4 regions of the Vibrio harveyi genome follow, and region 3 is predicted to be linked to each of the others. Evidence: predicted binding sites of a transcription regulator. Region 3 holds the regulator's gene; each other region holds the start of a gene.
The links. Region 3 encodes CRP, which controls carbon source genes, mostly activating them, when cyclic AMP is high. Its sites were predicted from a motif close to TGTGANNNNNNTCACA; they were not measured.

Region 1 (3,192 bases), 770 kb from region 3:
TTGAAATCGTATATAGATCAGCGTAACTGTGATTACACATACAACAGAGAGCAGGACCACAAATCCGTAGTCGCCCTGCCCATCCCAGAGCCAATTGAGTAACTGATCCATTTTTCCGACCTTTCAAGCAAATCGGAGGAAATATAACAGTTATTAATCGATCATTCTGCCTTTAATTCTGGTTTGATATAGATGAAGGCATCACCAGTTAAGCTGCCTTGTGAGCCTTCTCGATCCAATGCACGACCAATTTCAGTCATCGCTAACCAGCGGTTTTCACACCACAACGGCGACAAAAGAGTAGGACGGCGAGCAGCTGAGGAAACGCGATGGAAGATCACTTCTTTAGGAGTCATGCGGATCATTTCACTGGCGATAGCAACATAATCTTCCAATTCTGGGGCTTCTAGCTTTCCGGCACGCCACGCTTTCGCCATCGTACTGCCTTCTACGATATGTAAACCATGCAGTTTGATACCATCTGTGCCGACGTCCAAAACTTTACGCAATGTGTCGATGTTGTCATCGCGTGTTTCTCTAGGCAAACCGACGATCAGATGAGTACAAACTCTAATACCTAGTGCCCGAGCGCGTTTGGTGATTTCTGCATAACACTCAAAGTCATGACCACGGTTGATACGCTTGAGGGTGTCATTGTTGGCAGTTTGAAGACCCAGTTCTAACCAAATCTCATAACCTTGATTCACGTAGTCCGACAATAGATCCAGTACTGCGTCAGGAACACAATCAGGGCGAGTCCCAACACACAAACCAACAATATCTGCAGCCTTGAGTGCTTCCTCGTACATGTTTTTAAGAACTTGCACTTCTGCATAGGTACTGGTGTACGCCTGAAAATATGCCAGATACTTCTTCGCCCTGTGGATCTCTCCAGCACGATCTTTCAATTGATCGTGGATACTTTTGATCTGTACTTCTTCATCCGCAAATGAAGCCACATTACAAAATGTGCATCCACCTCGACCAATAGTGCCATCGCGGTTTGGACAACTGAAACCACCGTGCAAAGTCAGTTTATGGACTTTTTCGCCATAACGGCGCTGAAGGTCTTGGCCTAATGTGTTGACCAACTCATGTAACTGCATAGATTCTCACCAATAGTAAACCGTAATAAATCTCACTACGATTTATGTAACTAAATTACATCCCTGCAAGAAAAAACAAATAATTCTAGTCAATTCAAACAAACAGGTGGCGGTGCGAAATCAATAAAACTGCATAAAACCAACTTAAAACCTGCAATGTTGCGTAAATGTTAAACAAAAAGTGAATATTTAAACGAAAAAATTGGGTCACAAAGACGACTTTTCGTTGCATTTCGAAGTCACAAAATTGTAGGATACTTACACAACCCCGTCGTTTTTGTGACTTTTATTACAACATCAACTGCGGGAATTGTCGGCGTTATCCCGCTCCCACCTATATAAGTCACTAAATTGTGGCAATAAATAAAGGGATATCACCAAGGATTGTTTTTCTCGCAAAATTTTTCCTGCGAGATACGGAAAGGAATCAAGACTGGTCAACCTCGATCAGTGGCGAATCATAAATATAAAGGACAAGACGTACAGAGCGTACCTAAGACAGTCGAGATCTGTCCGGGGTTCTTGCGTCGACATTGAACTGGAAGGATGTATCTATGGTAGATAGAGAGCAAAATTCACAGGGTCTGTACACTCCGGAACTGGAGCATGACGCTTGTGGTATCGGTTTTGTTGCTCACCTTAAAAACCGTAAATCTCATGAAGTAGTGACTCAAGCATTGGATATGCTGGCTCGCATGGAACACCGTGGTGGTCAAGGTTGTGACCCATGCAGCGGTGATGGTGCGGGTATCTTGCTACAAAAACCTCATGAATTCCTATTAGAAGAAGCCGTTAAGCTAGGCATTAAACTGCCTTCATTTGAAAAGTATGGTGTTGGTGTCGTTCTTTTCCCGAAAGACGAATACAAACGCGAACAATGCCGAGATATTCTAGAACGCAACGCACAGCGTCTAGACCTTGAAGTTATCGGCTACCGCGTTTTGCCAACCGACAACTCAATGATCGGTGCCGACCCGCTAAGCACAGAGCCTCAGTTTGAGCATGTGTTTATCTCTGGTGGTCCAGGCATCACACCTGAAGAGCTAGAACGCAAACTGTACGTACTTCGTAACTACACAGTGCGAGTTTGCCTAGAAAGCGTTTCGAACATTGGTGACGACTTCTACATTAACTCAATGTCTTACAAGACATTGGTGTACAAAGGTCAGTTAACAACCGAGCAAGTACCTCAGTATTTCCTTGATCTGCAAAACCCAACCATGGTGACTGCACTGGCACTGGTACACTCTCGTTTCTCTACCAATACCTTCCCGAAATGGCGTCTTGCACAGCCTTTCCGTTACATTGCCCACAACGGTGAAATTAATACAGTTCGCGGTAACTTGAACTGGATGAAAGCCCGTGAAGCAATCTTAGAATCAGACCTATTTACTCAGGCTGAAATCGACATGCTTCTTCCAATCTGTCAGGAAGGTAGCTCGGATTCATCTAACTTCGATATGGCACTTGAGCTCCTAGTTCTTTCTGGTCGTAGCCTGCCACACGCATTGATGATGATGATCCCGGAAGCATGGCAAGAAAACAAAAACATGGATCCTAAACGTCGCGCGTTCTATCAGTACCACGCGAACATCATGGAACCATGGGATGGTCCAGCTTCAGTATGTTTTACTGACGGTGTTCAAGTTGGTGCGACACTCGACCGTAACGGTCTACGCCCTTCTCGCTACACAGTGACCAAAGACAACTTCCTAGTGATGGCATCAGAATCTGGTGTGGTGGATATTGAACCAGAGAACGTAGAGTTCCGTGGTCGTCTACAACCAGGTCGTATCTTCGTTGCAGACCTAGAGCAAGGTCGCATCATCTCCGATGAAGAAGTGAAAGATACCATTGCAACAGCAAAGCCTTACGAGAAGTGGGTAGAAGAAAACCTACTGAGCTTGAAGAAGCTGCCAGATGCAAGCAACCAGTTCAGCCAACCTTCTCCTGAGCGTTTGTTGCACCGTCAACAAGCTTTCGGTGTGAGCACTGAAGAAGTGAACGAAATCATCGTTCCAATGGCGAATGATGCGAAAGAGCCATTATCAGCCATGGGTGCAGACTGGCCTCTTGCGGTTCTATC
Region 2 (3,192 bases), 1.2 Mb from region 3:
GCGACTTACTGCCTGTACCAGTGAAGCTAGTGCATCTGAACAAGTGCCCTATTCTCGCTCCAGCAAAAACATTAACCGCGGAAAATGCGGAAGTCATTGGTATTGACCGCCAACAATGTTTAAACAATTTAGCGTTGTTGCGCCAACACCCAGAGATCCGAGAGAAGCTGATTAGTCTATTCTCTATAGAACGTGAATTCGAAAAGAGTAATGACGTTGATACGCAGCTTTACGATGGTTTTTTCTCGCCTGCTGATCGCGCTGCTATGGACATCATTCGTGAAACCGATCCGAATAACTTAGCCGCACTGGACATTGAATTCGATGATAAACGAATCAAGCCATTGCTTTTCCGTTACCGTGCTCGCCATTATGCAGGCACATTAGATGAACAAGAACAAAGACGCTGGGCACAACATTGTCGTGAAGTTTTCGAAAGTCAGATTGAAGAGTACATGATGAATTTGGAAAACTTAGTTCACGAACATGAAAGTGACGAAAAGAAGATAGCAATATTAAAATCCGTCTATCGTTATGTAGAGAGCCTAGCCTCCTAATTTCTTACCTTGTTCAAGCGCACCTTCGGGTGTGCTTGTTGTTTTATATGCTGTCAAAATGATAAAAGATCGATTACTACAGCTGATCCATTTGCTCATCTCCCTCGCACTCATCATGGGAGCACTTGGTATCGGCAACACCATTCAAAAATTCATTGGCATTTCTGTTCCAGGAAGTGTCATCGGCATGCTTGTGCTGTTTTTCTCAATGACCCTTGGCTTAGTCAAAGTGGAATGGGTTAAGCCAGGTGCAACCCTATTCATCCGCTATATGATCCTGCTATTCGTGCCTATCAGCGTGGGTCTGATGCAACACTTCGATATGCTACTGGCTAACGCACTGCCAATTATTGCGAGTGCAGTAGGCGGATCACTGATCGTATTGGTCAGCTTGGCATGGTTCTTAGATTACTTACTGAAGGAGAAGCACTAGTATGTGGTTACTTGTCACTATTGTGGTTTTCCTTGCCGCACGCCAAATCGCAATCAAGGTGAACAATCCGATTGCTAACCCGCTTTTGATCAGTATCGCGGTATTAATCCCGTTGCTAACCTTTTTGAAAGTGCCATTTGAAACATACTACGCTGACAACGAATACATCAGCTTTTTACTTCAACCCGCCGTTGTTGCGCTGGCATATCCACTTTATGAACAACTGCCTCAAATCAAAGCTAATTGGCGCATTATCACTCTGGCTTGCACGTTAGGTAGTGTTATGTCCATGCTTACCGCTACGCTCATTGCGGTGGCATTTAAAGCTGACATTAGCTTAATAGCCAGCTTGGTTGGTAAGTCTGTGACGACCCCTATCGCGATGGAAATCTCTAGCCACTTAGGCGGAGAAGCAGCTGTTGCGGCAATTTTAGTGCTTATTGTGGGTTTGTTTGGTGCCATCCTCGCGTACCCGATCTTCAATATCATTGGTATTAAGCATCCAATTGCGCGCGGTCTAACAATGGGTACTGTTTCTCACGCTCTCGGCACCGCAACATGTGCTGAGAAACAACCGGGAGACGCAGCGTTCTCATCTCTTGCATTGGTGCTTTGTGGCATCATCACCTCAATTCTCGCGCCAAGCTTCTTTGCTTTGGCGGTTTGGTTATACCAATAATAACCTCAATGACCTGCTTTGCTATCAAGTGAGCAGGTCATAATCTCCTCTAGAAAATTCGCAGTATGAATATACGTTGATATAGTTATTAGTGGGACAGAGATAACGTTAAATCTTAGTGAAATCGAATACATGTGTGAGCTCACTCTAATTATGTAACGTAAATTATCATTACACACATTAACGTGATCTAAAGCACAGAACATTTCCACCTTTCACATAGAATAACTGTCCATGCAATAACAAGGATTCAACATGAAAAGTCGCATTGAACAGGCGCTAGCAAGCGCTCCTGAAGCACTTTCAACACCTCTTGCTCCTATCGTCCTTTCTGACGATTTTGATGCCACTATTTCTGAGCAACAGTTTGAAGCGCTACTAAACGCTACCAATCTTTCTGATAAAGAGCTTCGTGTTGCTCTACTTCCTTTTGCCGCTGCGTTTTCTTACGCACCGATTTCTGAATTCTATGTAGGCGCGATTGTTCGTGGTCTATCTGGTCGCCTTTACTTCGGTGCGAACATGGAGTTTTTTGGTGTTCAGTTAGGTCAAACTGTTCATGCTGAACAATGCGCGATTAGCCATGCTTGGATGAAAGGCGAACGTGGTGTTAAAGATATCACCATTAACTACAGCCCTTGTGGTCACTGTCGTCAGTTCATGAATGAACTAACTACGGCGAAAGAATTAAAGATCCAATTGCCAGAGCGTGAAGAAAAATCGCTACACGACTATCTTCCTGAAGCATTCGGTCCTGCTGATCTTGGTATCCAGTCAGGTCTAATGGCAGAAGTGAAACACGAGTTTGCTTGCGATGACAACGACACTCTGATCCAAAAAGCAGTTACTGCTATGAACATCAGTCACGCTCCATACACTAACAACTTAAGTGGCATTGCTCTTGAGATGAATAGTGGTCGTGTATTCCAAGGTGCTTACGCAGAAAACGCAGCGTTCAACCCTAGCCTTCCGCCACTTCAGGTTGCCTTAATTCAAATCCTGATGGCAGGCGAGCAGTTTGAAGACATCAAAGCCGCAGCACTAGTGGAGAACTCACAGGGTAAGATCAGCCACCTAGCCGATACTCAATCAACACTAGAGGCACTGAACCCAGATATTCCAGTGAGTTTTGTTAACATTTAACTCACAATGCTCTTATGAGAGAGGCTCTGCATGACGCAGGGCCTTTTTTTATTGTTTAAAATCACACGCAAACGTTTGCTTCATTCGCAAAAATCAGTATGATCCCCTGCAAATTCGCTTCCACCACTTTATTTTGTAAGGGAACACTATGTTTGGTACTGCTACTAGCACTCATGCTACCCGCGTATTACTTCTGGGCTCTGGCGAGCTTGGTAAAGAAGTAGCAATTGAATGTCAACGTCTTGGTTTAGAAGTGATCGCGTGTGACCGTTATGCTGACGCACCAGCAATGCAAGTCGCTCATCGCAGCTACGTCATCGATATGCTTGATGGCAAAGCATTAGAAGAAATCATCAAGAAAGAGCAACCTGCTTATGTGG
Region 3 (3,192 bases):
TCTTCAAGAAGATGAGCCTCTGATTAATGACCATATTGCGCTACGTACGTTTAATGTCGCTCCCCTAGGCATTGAAACGTTAGCGAAGCCATTCCTAGCGGTGGGTTACAAAGCCTGTGGTGACTACGTATTTGAAAGCAAAAAGCTGGTGGCAAAACATTTTGAGCACCCAGATCCGAAACAGCCAAAAGTCTTCATCAGTGAATTGAAAGTGGATGAGTGCTCACCAGAGCTACAAGCCATCGTTCATAAACTGGTAGAGCAGGTTGATGCGTCTAAATTGACCAGCAGTGACTTCTTGTACGGCGGACGTTTGTGGGACCTTAGCTATGCTGACTTCCAGATCTTAGCGAAAGAGAGTGAGTACGCTTCTTGGCTTGCTGCGCACGGTTACGGAGCGAACCACTTCACAGTGAGCGTGAATCAACTCAATCAGCATGAAGAAGTGAAGCAAGTGAACGACCACCTACGCACCGTAGGCTTTATCATCAACGAGAATGGCGGTGAAGTAAAAGGCACGCCAGAGGTGTTACTAGAGCAATCATCGACCATGGCAGACAAAGTGCCAGTGACCTTCACTGAAGGCGTTGAGGTGATTCCTGGAGGCTTCTACGAGTTTGCTAAGCGCTACCCAATGGATAACGGTGAGTTGTACCCAGGGTTTGTAGCTGCATCGGCAGATAAGATCTTCGAGAGTACCAACGGTTAATAGATACAAGGCGAGAATGCTTCGCTTCGAGAGGGTTTTTACTTGGAATCTGAGAGGGCTTCATCTCAAAGGATGAAGTCCGTTGTGAAGCGCAGCGCTCTCGACTCTCAATGTCTAACTCCCAAAAAAAAGAAAAAGCCACCAAACTTGCATTTGGTGGCTTTTAAATTTTTTAAACGTTAATCGAGATTAACGAGTCCCGTAAACAACGATAGTCTTACCGTGCGCAGAAATTAGGTTCTGCTCTTCTAGCATCTTCAAGATACGACCTACTGTCTCACGAGAACAGCCAACGATTTGACCGATTTCCTGACGAGTGATCTTGATTTGCATGCCGTCTGGGTGCGTCATCGCATCTGGTTGTTTAGCAAGGTTCAGAAGAGTCTGAGCGATACGACCAGTTACGTCTAGGAACGCTAGGTCACCCACTTTTTGGCTAGTAACTTGTAGACGACGAGCCATTTGCGCCGAAAGACGCATTAGGATGTCTGGGTTAACTTGGATAAGTTGACGGAATTTCTTGAAAGAAATCTCTGCCACTTCACAAGGAGATTTAGCGCGAACCCAAGCTGTACGCTCTTGGTCTTCTTCGAATAGACCAAGCTCACCAATGAAGTCGCCTTGGTTTAGGTAAGAAAGGATCATTTCCTTACCTTCTTCGTCTTTGATAAGAACCGCAACAGAACCTTTAACGATGTAGTACAAAGTCTCTGCTTTTTCGCCCGCGTGAATTAGCGTGCTCTTTGATGGGTACTTATGAATATGACAGTGTGAAAGAAACCACTCTAATGTTGGGTCGGTTTGAGGTTTACCTAGAACCATAATATCTCACTTCCTCTGCAGGGTACGCTTGCGCTATCCATATTTTAGCTAAGCCTGAATTGGCTTACTAGAATAAGAGCACTTTTTATATGCTGCAAGCTCTCTTGTGTTTCGGTTAGAAATAGTATCCTTTTTCGGAAACGATTTCTTGATTTTAATCGTGCCATGATTGAGATTTTGTAAGCAAAACTGTGCACATGATCACGGTATGAAAAGTAAACACTCAATTAACGAGGTTTTTAGCCAATTTTTCCGGTTTCGATGAGTTGCTGCAGAATCGGTCTCACTATGAGCTCCATTGCAAAGCTCATCTTACCGCCAGGAACCACAATGGTGTTATGGCGAGACATGAAGGAGCCATCAATCATCGCCAACAAATACGGGAAGTCGACATTCTTGATACCGCGCAGGCGGATCACCACGAAGCTTTCATCCAAGCTAGGGATGCCTTTAGCGTTAAGTGGGTTAGAAGTATCGACGGTTGGTACGCGTTGGAAGTTGATATGTGTGCGAGAAAATTGCGGGGTAATGTAGTTCAGGTAATCGTCCATCGAGCGCACGATCGAATCCATCACCGCTTCTCTTGAATGACCACGATCGCGCGTGTCACGAACAAACTTTTGGATCCATTCCAAGTTCACAATCGGCACCATGCCAATTAGAAAGTCGACGTGACGCGCCACATTGACATCACCATCTACCACGCCACCGTGTAAACCTTCGTAGAACAGCACATCGCTGTTTTCTGGCAGATCTTGCCAAGGCGTAAAGGTGCCCGGCATTTGGTTGTATGGAACGGCTTCATCAAAAGTGTGCAGATAGCGGCGCACGCTGCCAGTGCCATCTTCACCGAACTTACGGAAGAACTCTTCTAGCCCCGGAAAGTCATTGGCTTGTGGACCAAAGTAGCTGATGTGTTTGCCTTGCTCACGCGCTTTGCGGATTTCGACATCCATCTCTGGACGTGTAAAGCGGTGGAAGCTGTCACCTTCAACCCACGCTGGTTTGACGTTCATCATATTGAACATCTTACGGAAGGCTTCAGAAGTGGTGGTTGTGCCGGCACCGGACGAACCAGTAACCGCAATGATTGGGTGTTTCGCTGACATGACAAACCTTGTCGAAAATTACTTACCTGTAAAGTGCAGCACACGTATGCTGCACGGTCGATAACCCACTATAGCACGTAACAAGCCCTTGTCATCGAGTGGGATACGGTAAAATGTGAAGGGTCTAAAACTTTGCTTTTAGTTGGATATCAACCGTTTCATGAAGCTCAGAAAATACGATGACCGCTTCGCCTTTCTCTAATTGGGTTTTGACCTGATCGATTTTACTCTGCAGTGAAACTTCGACTGAGCCGTAGTCGGTGCCTTCACGTAGCACGAATTCGCGGATCAGGTTTTCTAGTGTCTCTGGCGAAATGTCTTGCCATGGAATGATCATAAATACCTCAAACTTTTATGATGTTTAAGCGCGCCTCTTAGGTTATTGATGTCTGGCGCGCCTAGATAGTTTACTGTGTTCGTGGCACTGATACAGCAGAAAGGTACTCAGCGGCGATACTTTCGTAATAAGCCGGTAATGCTTCTTCTAACCAGAATTTAGGTTTTAATGCCGTGCCCGTCAGGAAGCCAACGTGTCCACCATGTTCATAAAGC
Region 4 (3,192 bases), 250 kb from region 3:
TTCGCGAGAACCAGTAGATGCGCCAGATGGAGCTGCCGCCATACCTACGAAACCGCCTTCTAGGTGTACTTCAGCTTCTACAGTTGGGTTACCACGTGAGTCGATGATTTCACGACCTAGAACTTTAACGATCTTAGACATTAATGTTTCCTCTCGTTCAAATATAAATGTCAATTTTAAAGGGCAGCAGCACAACCTTCGCCGCCGCCCGTATCCTTTTACTTCTCGAATTCGCCGCGAGCGTTTTGACCAGCAGCTTTAACGAAACCTGCGAATAGTGGGTGACCATCGCGAGGAGTCGAGGTGAATTCTGGGTGGAATTGAGCCGCTACAAACCATGGGTGAGCTGGGTTCTCAATCATTTCCACTAGTTTCTTGTCCGCTGATAGACCAGATACTTTCAGACCTGCTTTTTCGATTTGCGGACGAAGAACGTTGTTTACTTCGTAACGGTGACGGTGACGTTCGTGAACTGTCGCGCTACCGTATAGTTCACGAGCTTTCGTCCCTTTCTCTAGGTGACATAGCTGTGAACCAAGACGCATCGTACCACCTAGGTCAGACGTTTCAGTACGTTCTTCAACTTTACCTTCGCCGTCTACCCATTCAGTGATCAAACCTACCACAGGGTACTTAGTGTCTTTGTTAAATTCTGTTGAATGTGCACCTTCCATACCCGCTACGTTGCGCGCGTATTCGATCAGTGCTACTTGCATGCCTAGACAGATACCTAGGTAAGGTACTTTGTTTTCACGAGCGTATTGTGCTGCGCGAATCTTACCTTCGATACCACGGTCACCGAAGCCACCAGGTACTAGGATTGCATCTAGACCTTCAAGTACTTCTACGCCTTTCGTCTCAACATCTTGAGAGTCTACGTATTTAATTGTGACGTTTAGACGGTTTTTCAAGCCTGCGTGTTTAAGTGCTTCGTTTACTGACTTGTAAGCATCTGGTAGTTCGATGTATTTACCGACCATACCGATAGTTACTTCGCCAGTTGGGTTCGCTTCTTCATAGATAACCTGTTCCCATTCAGACAGGTCAGCTTCTGGCGCGTTGATACCAAAGCGAGCACAAACTAGGTCATCTAGACCTTGAGACTTAACAAGTTGAGGGATCTTGTAGATTGAATCTACGTCCTTCATTGAGATTACCGCTTTCTCAGGAACGTTACAGAATAGCGCAATTTTCTTACGCTCGTTCGCTGGGATCATACGATCAGAGCGGCAAACAAGAATATCTGGTTGGATACCGATAGATAGCAGCTCTTTAACAGAGTGCTGAGTTGGCTTAGTTTTCACTTCACCAGCAGCGGCTAGGTAAGGAACTAGCGTTAGGTGCATGAACATTGCGCGCTCACGACCTAGTTCTACAGCAAGCTGACGGATAGCTTCCATAAATGGTAGTGATTCGATATCACCTACCGTACCACCGACTTCAACGATAGCAACATCATGACCTTCAGAACCTGCGATTACGCGGTCTTTGATAGCGTTAGTGATGTGAGGGATAACCTGAATGGTTGCACCTAGGTAATCGCCGCGACGTTCTTTACGTAGTACGTCTGCATAAACACGACCAGCAGTGAAGTTGTTACGCTTAGTCATCTTGGTGCGGATGAAACGCTCGTAGTGACCAAGGTCAAGGTCAGTCTCTGCGCCATCTTCCGTAACGAACACTTCACCGTGTTGAGTTGGGCTCATTGTGCCTGGATCAACGTTGATGTAAGGGTCAAGCTTCATCATAGTCACTTTAAGACCACGAGCTTCTAGAATAGCTGCAAGAGATGCTGCTGCAATACCTTTACCTAGAGAGGATACAACCCCGCCAGTAACAAAAATGTAATTTGTCGTCATGTTTAACCTGAAATTGGTTGAATGAGGGAAATGGAGTGCTTCTGGACGGGACGTAAATATACCAGAAGCTCCTAACCGCCACAACGTGAAATCTATCACACCGTAATTTTTTATTTTTTGCTTCAAATCAAAGTCGAGTATTCATGCAATTTCAGCTTCGCTCTTCTCGTTTCACTTCATCCCACATGGAATCGAGTTCATCTAGAGTAAAGTCTGCCAGCTGTTTACCGTGCGCTGCAACTTTAGTTTCCACGCCTTTAAAGCGTTTCGAGAACTTTAAGTTGGCTTTTGCCAGTGCCACTTCAGGGTCTTTCCCTAGGTGACGAGATAGGTTCACGGTAGCAAATAAAAGATCGCCTAATTCGAGTTCAACTTTCTCCTCATCCGGAGTAATTTGAAGCACTTCTTCCATTACCTCTTCAATTTCTTCCTGCACTTTTCCGACAACGGGACCAAGCGAGTCCCAATCAAAGCCGAATTTTGCGCACTTTTTCTGGATCTTTGTAGCACGCGAAAGCGCAGGTAGAGAGTTTGGTATTGAGTCTAGGATACTTTCTTCAGCTTTGCCTAATTGTGCTTTCTCTTTGGCTTTTTCCGCTTCCCAGTTGGCGTTAATCGCTTCTTCAGAATCGAATTCTACTTCTGAAAAAACATGCGGGTGACGACGCGTCAGCTTCTCGTTAACGGTTTCCACCACATCAGAAAACTCGAACAATCCCTGCTCTTTCGCCATTTGGCTGTAGAAAATCACTTGGAACAATAAGTCCCCCAACTCTTCTTGCAAGTTCGACCAATCGCGGTTTTGAATCGCATCCACCACTTCGTAGGTTTCTTCAATAGTGTGAGGAACAATGGTGTCGAAGGTCTGCTTTAAGTCCCAAGGGCAACCGCTTTCTGGGTCACGCAACTTCGCCATGATTTGTTCTAACTGTTCAATTGGATGACTCATTTTCTGTTCCTTTAAACCTTTCTATCTAAAGAAAAAGGTGAGCAGCCAAAACCACTCACCTTCTAGATTATTTTATTTTCTCAGCGGCTTTCACTAAGTAATTGTTACTTTGACAAGGCAACAAGTTTTCGCGACTCCTGAGCATAGCTCGCCTATGTGATGGAGCAAGAAAACGCAGTTAACGCAGTAAAAGTGACAAGTACGACGTGAAAGTTAGCCTAAGCGTTTCACCGACATTACATCCTTGATCTGCTCAACACGTTTCGAAACGCGTGAGAACACCTCAAGGTTGGTCACTTCAAGGTCAAAGTCCATGATCGACATTTGCGTGCGGTAATCGACGCGACTCTTCATGCTGGTGACTTTGATTTTCTCGTTCGCAAA

Region 1: gltB (glutamate synthase large subunit) is a predicted target of CRP. The motif match lies at 1,385-1,400, and genes of this name have one in related genera.
Region 2: cdd (cytidine deaminase) is a predicted target of CRP. The motif match lies at 1,805-1,820, and genes of this name have one in related genera.
Region 4: pyrG (CTP synthase) is a predicted target of CRP. The motif match lies at 1,944-1,959, and genes of this name have one in related genera.

Annotation. Positions count from the first base shown of each region.
Region 1 is NZ_CP125875.1:2,623,823-2,627,014, forward strand. It holds gene QMY49_RS12445 (sensor domain-containing diguanylate cyclase) at 1-111, opposite strand, end outside; gene mnmL (tRNA modification radical SAM protein MnmL/YtqA) at 162-1,106, opposite strand; gene gltB (glutamate synthase large subunit) at 1,661-3,192, shown strand, end outside.
Region 2 is NZ_CP125875.1:1,109,299-1,112,490, reverse strand. It holds gene sbcB (exodeoxyribonuclease I) at 1-557, shown strand, start outside; gene QMY49_RS05805 (CidA/LrgA family protein) at 616-990, shown strand; gene QMY49_RS05800 (LrgB family protein) at 992-1,669, shown strand; gene cdd (cytidine deaminase) at 1,925-2,812, shown strand; gene purT (formate-dependent phosphoribosylglycinamide formyltransferase) at 2,961-3,192, shown strand, end outside.
Region 3 is NZ_CP125875.1:3,398,501-3,401,692, forward strand. It holds gene QMY49_RS16080 (DUF1338 domain-containing protein) at 1-709, shown strand, start outside; gene crp (cAMP-activated global transcriptional regulator CRP) at 899-1,531, opposite strand; gene QMY49_RS16090 (phosphoribulokinase) at 1,771-2,640, opposite strand; gene QMY49_RS16095 (YheU family protein) at 2,765-2,977, opposite strand; gene QMY49_RS16100 (hydrolase) at 3,048-3,192, opposite strand, start outside.
Region 4 is NZ_CP125875.1:179,756-182,947, reverse strand. It holds gene eno (phosphopyruvate hydratase) at 1-141, opposite strand, end outside; gene pyrG (CTP synthase) at 219-1,859, opposite strand; gene mazG (nucleoside triphosphate pyrophosphohydrolase) at 2,011-2,808, opposite strand; gene relA (GTP diphosphokinase) at 3,022-3,192, opposite strand, start outside.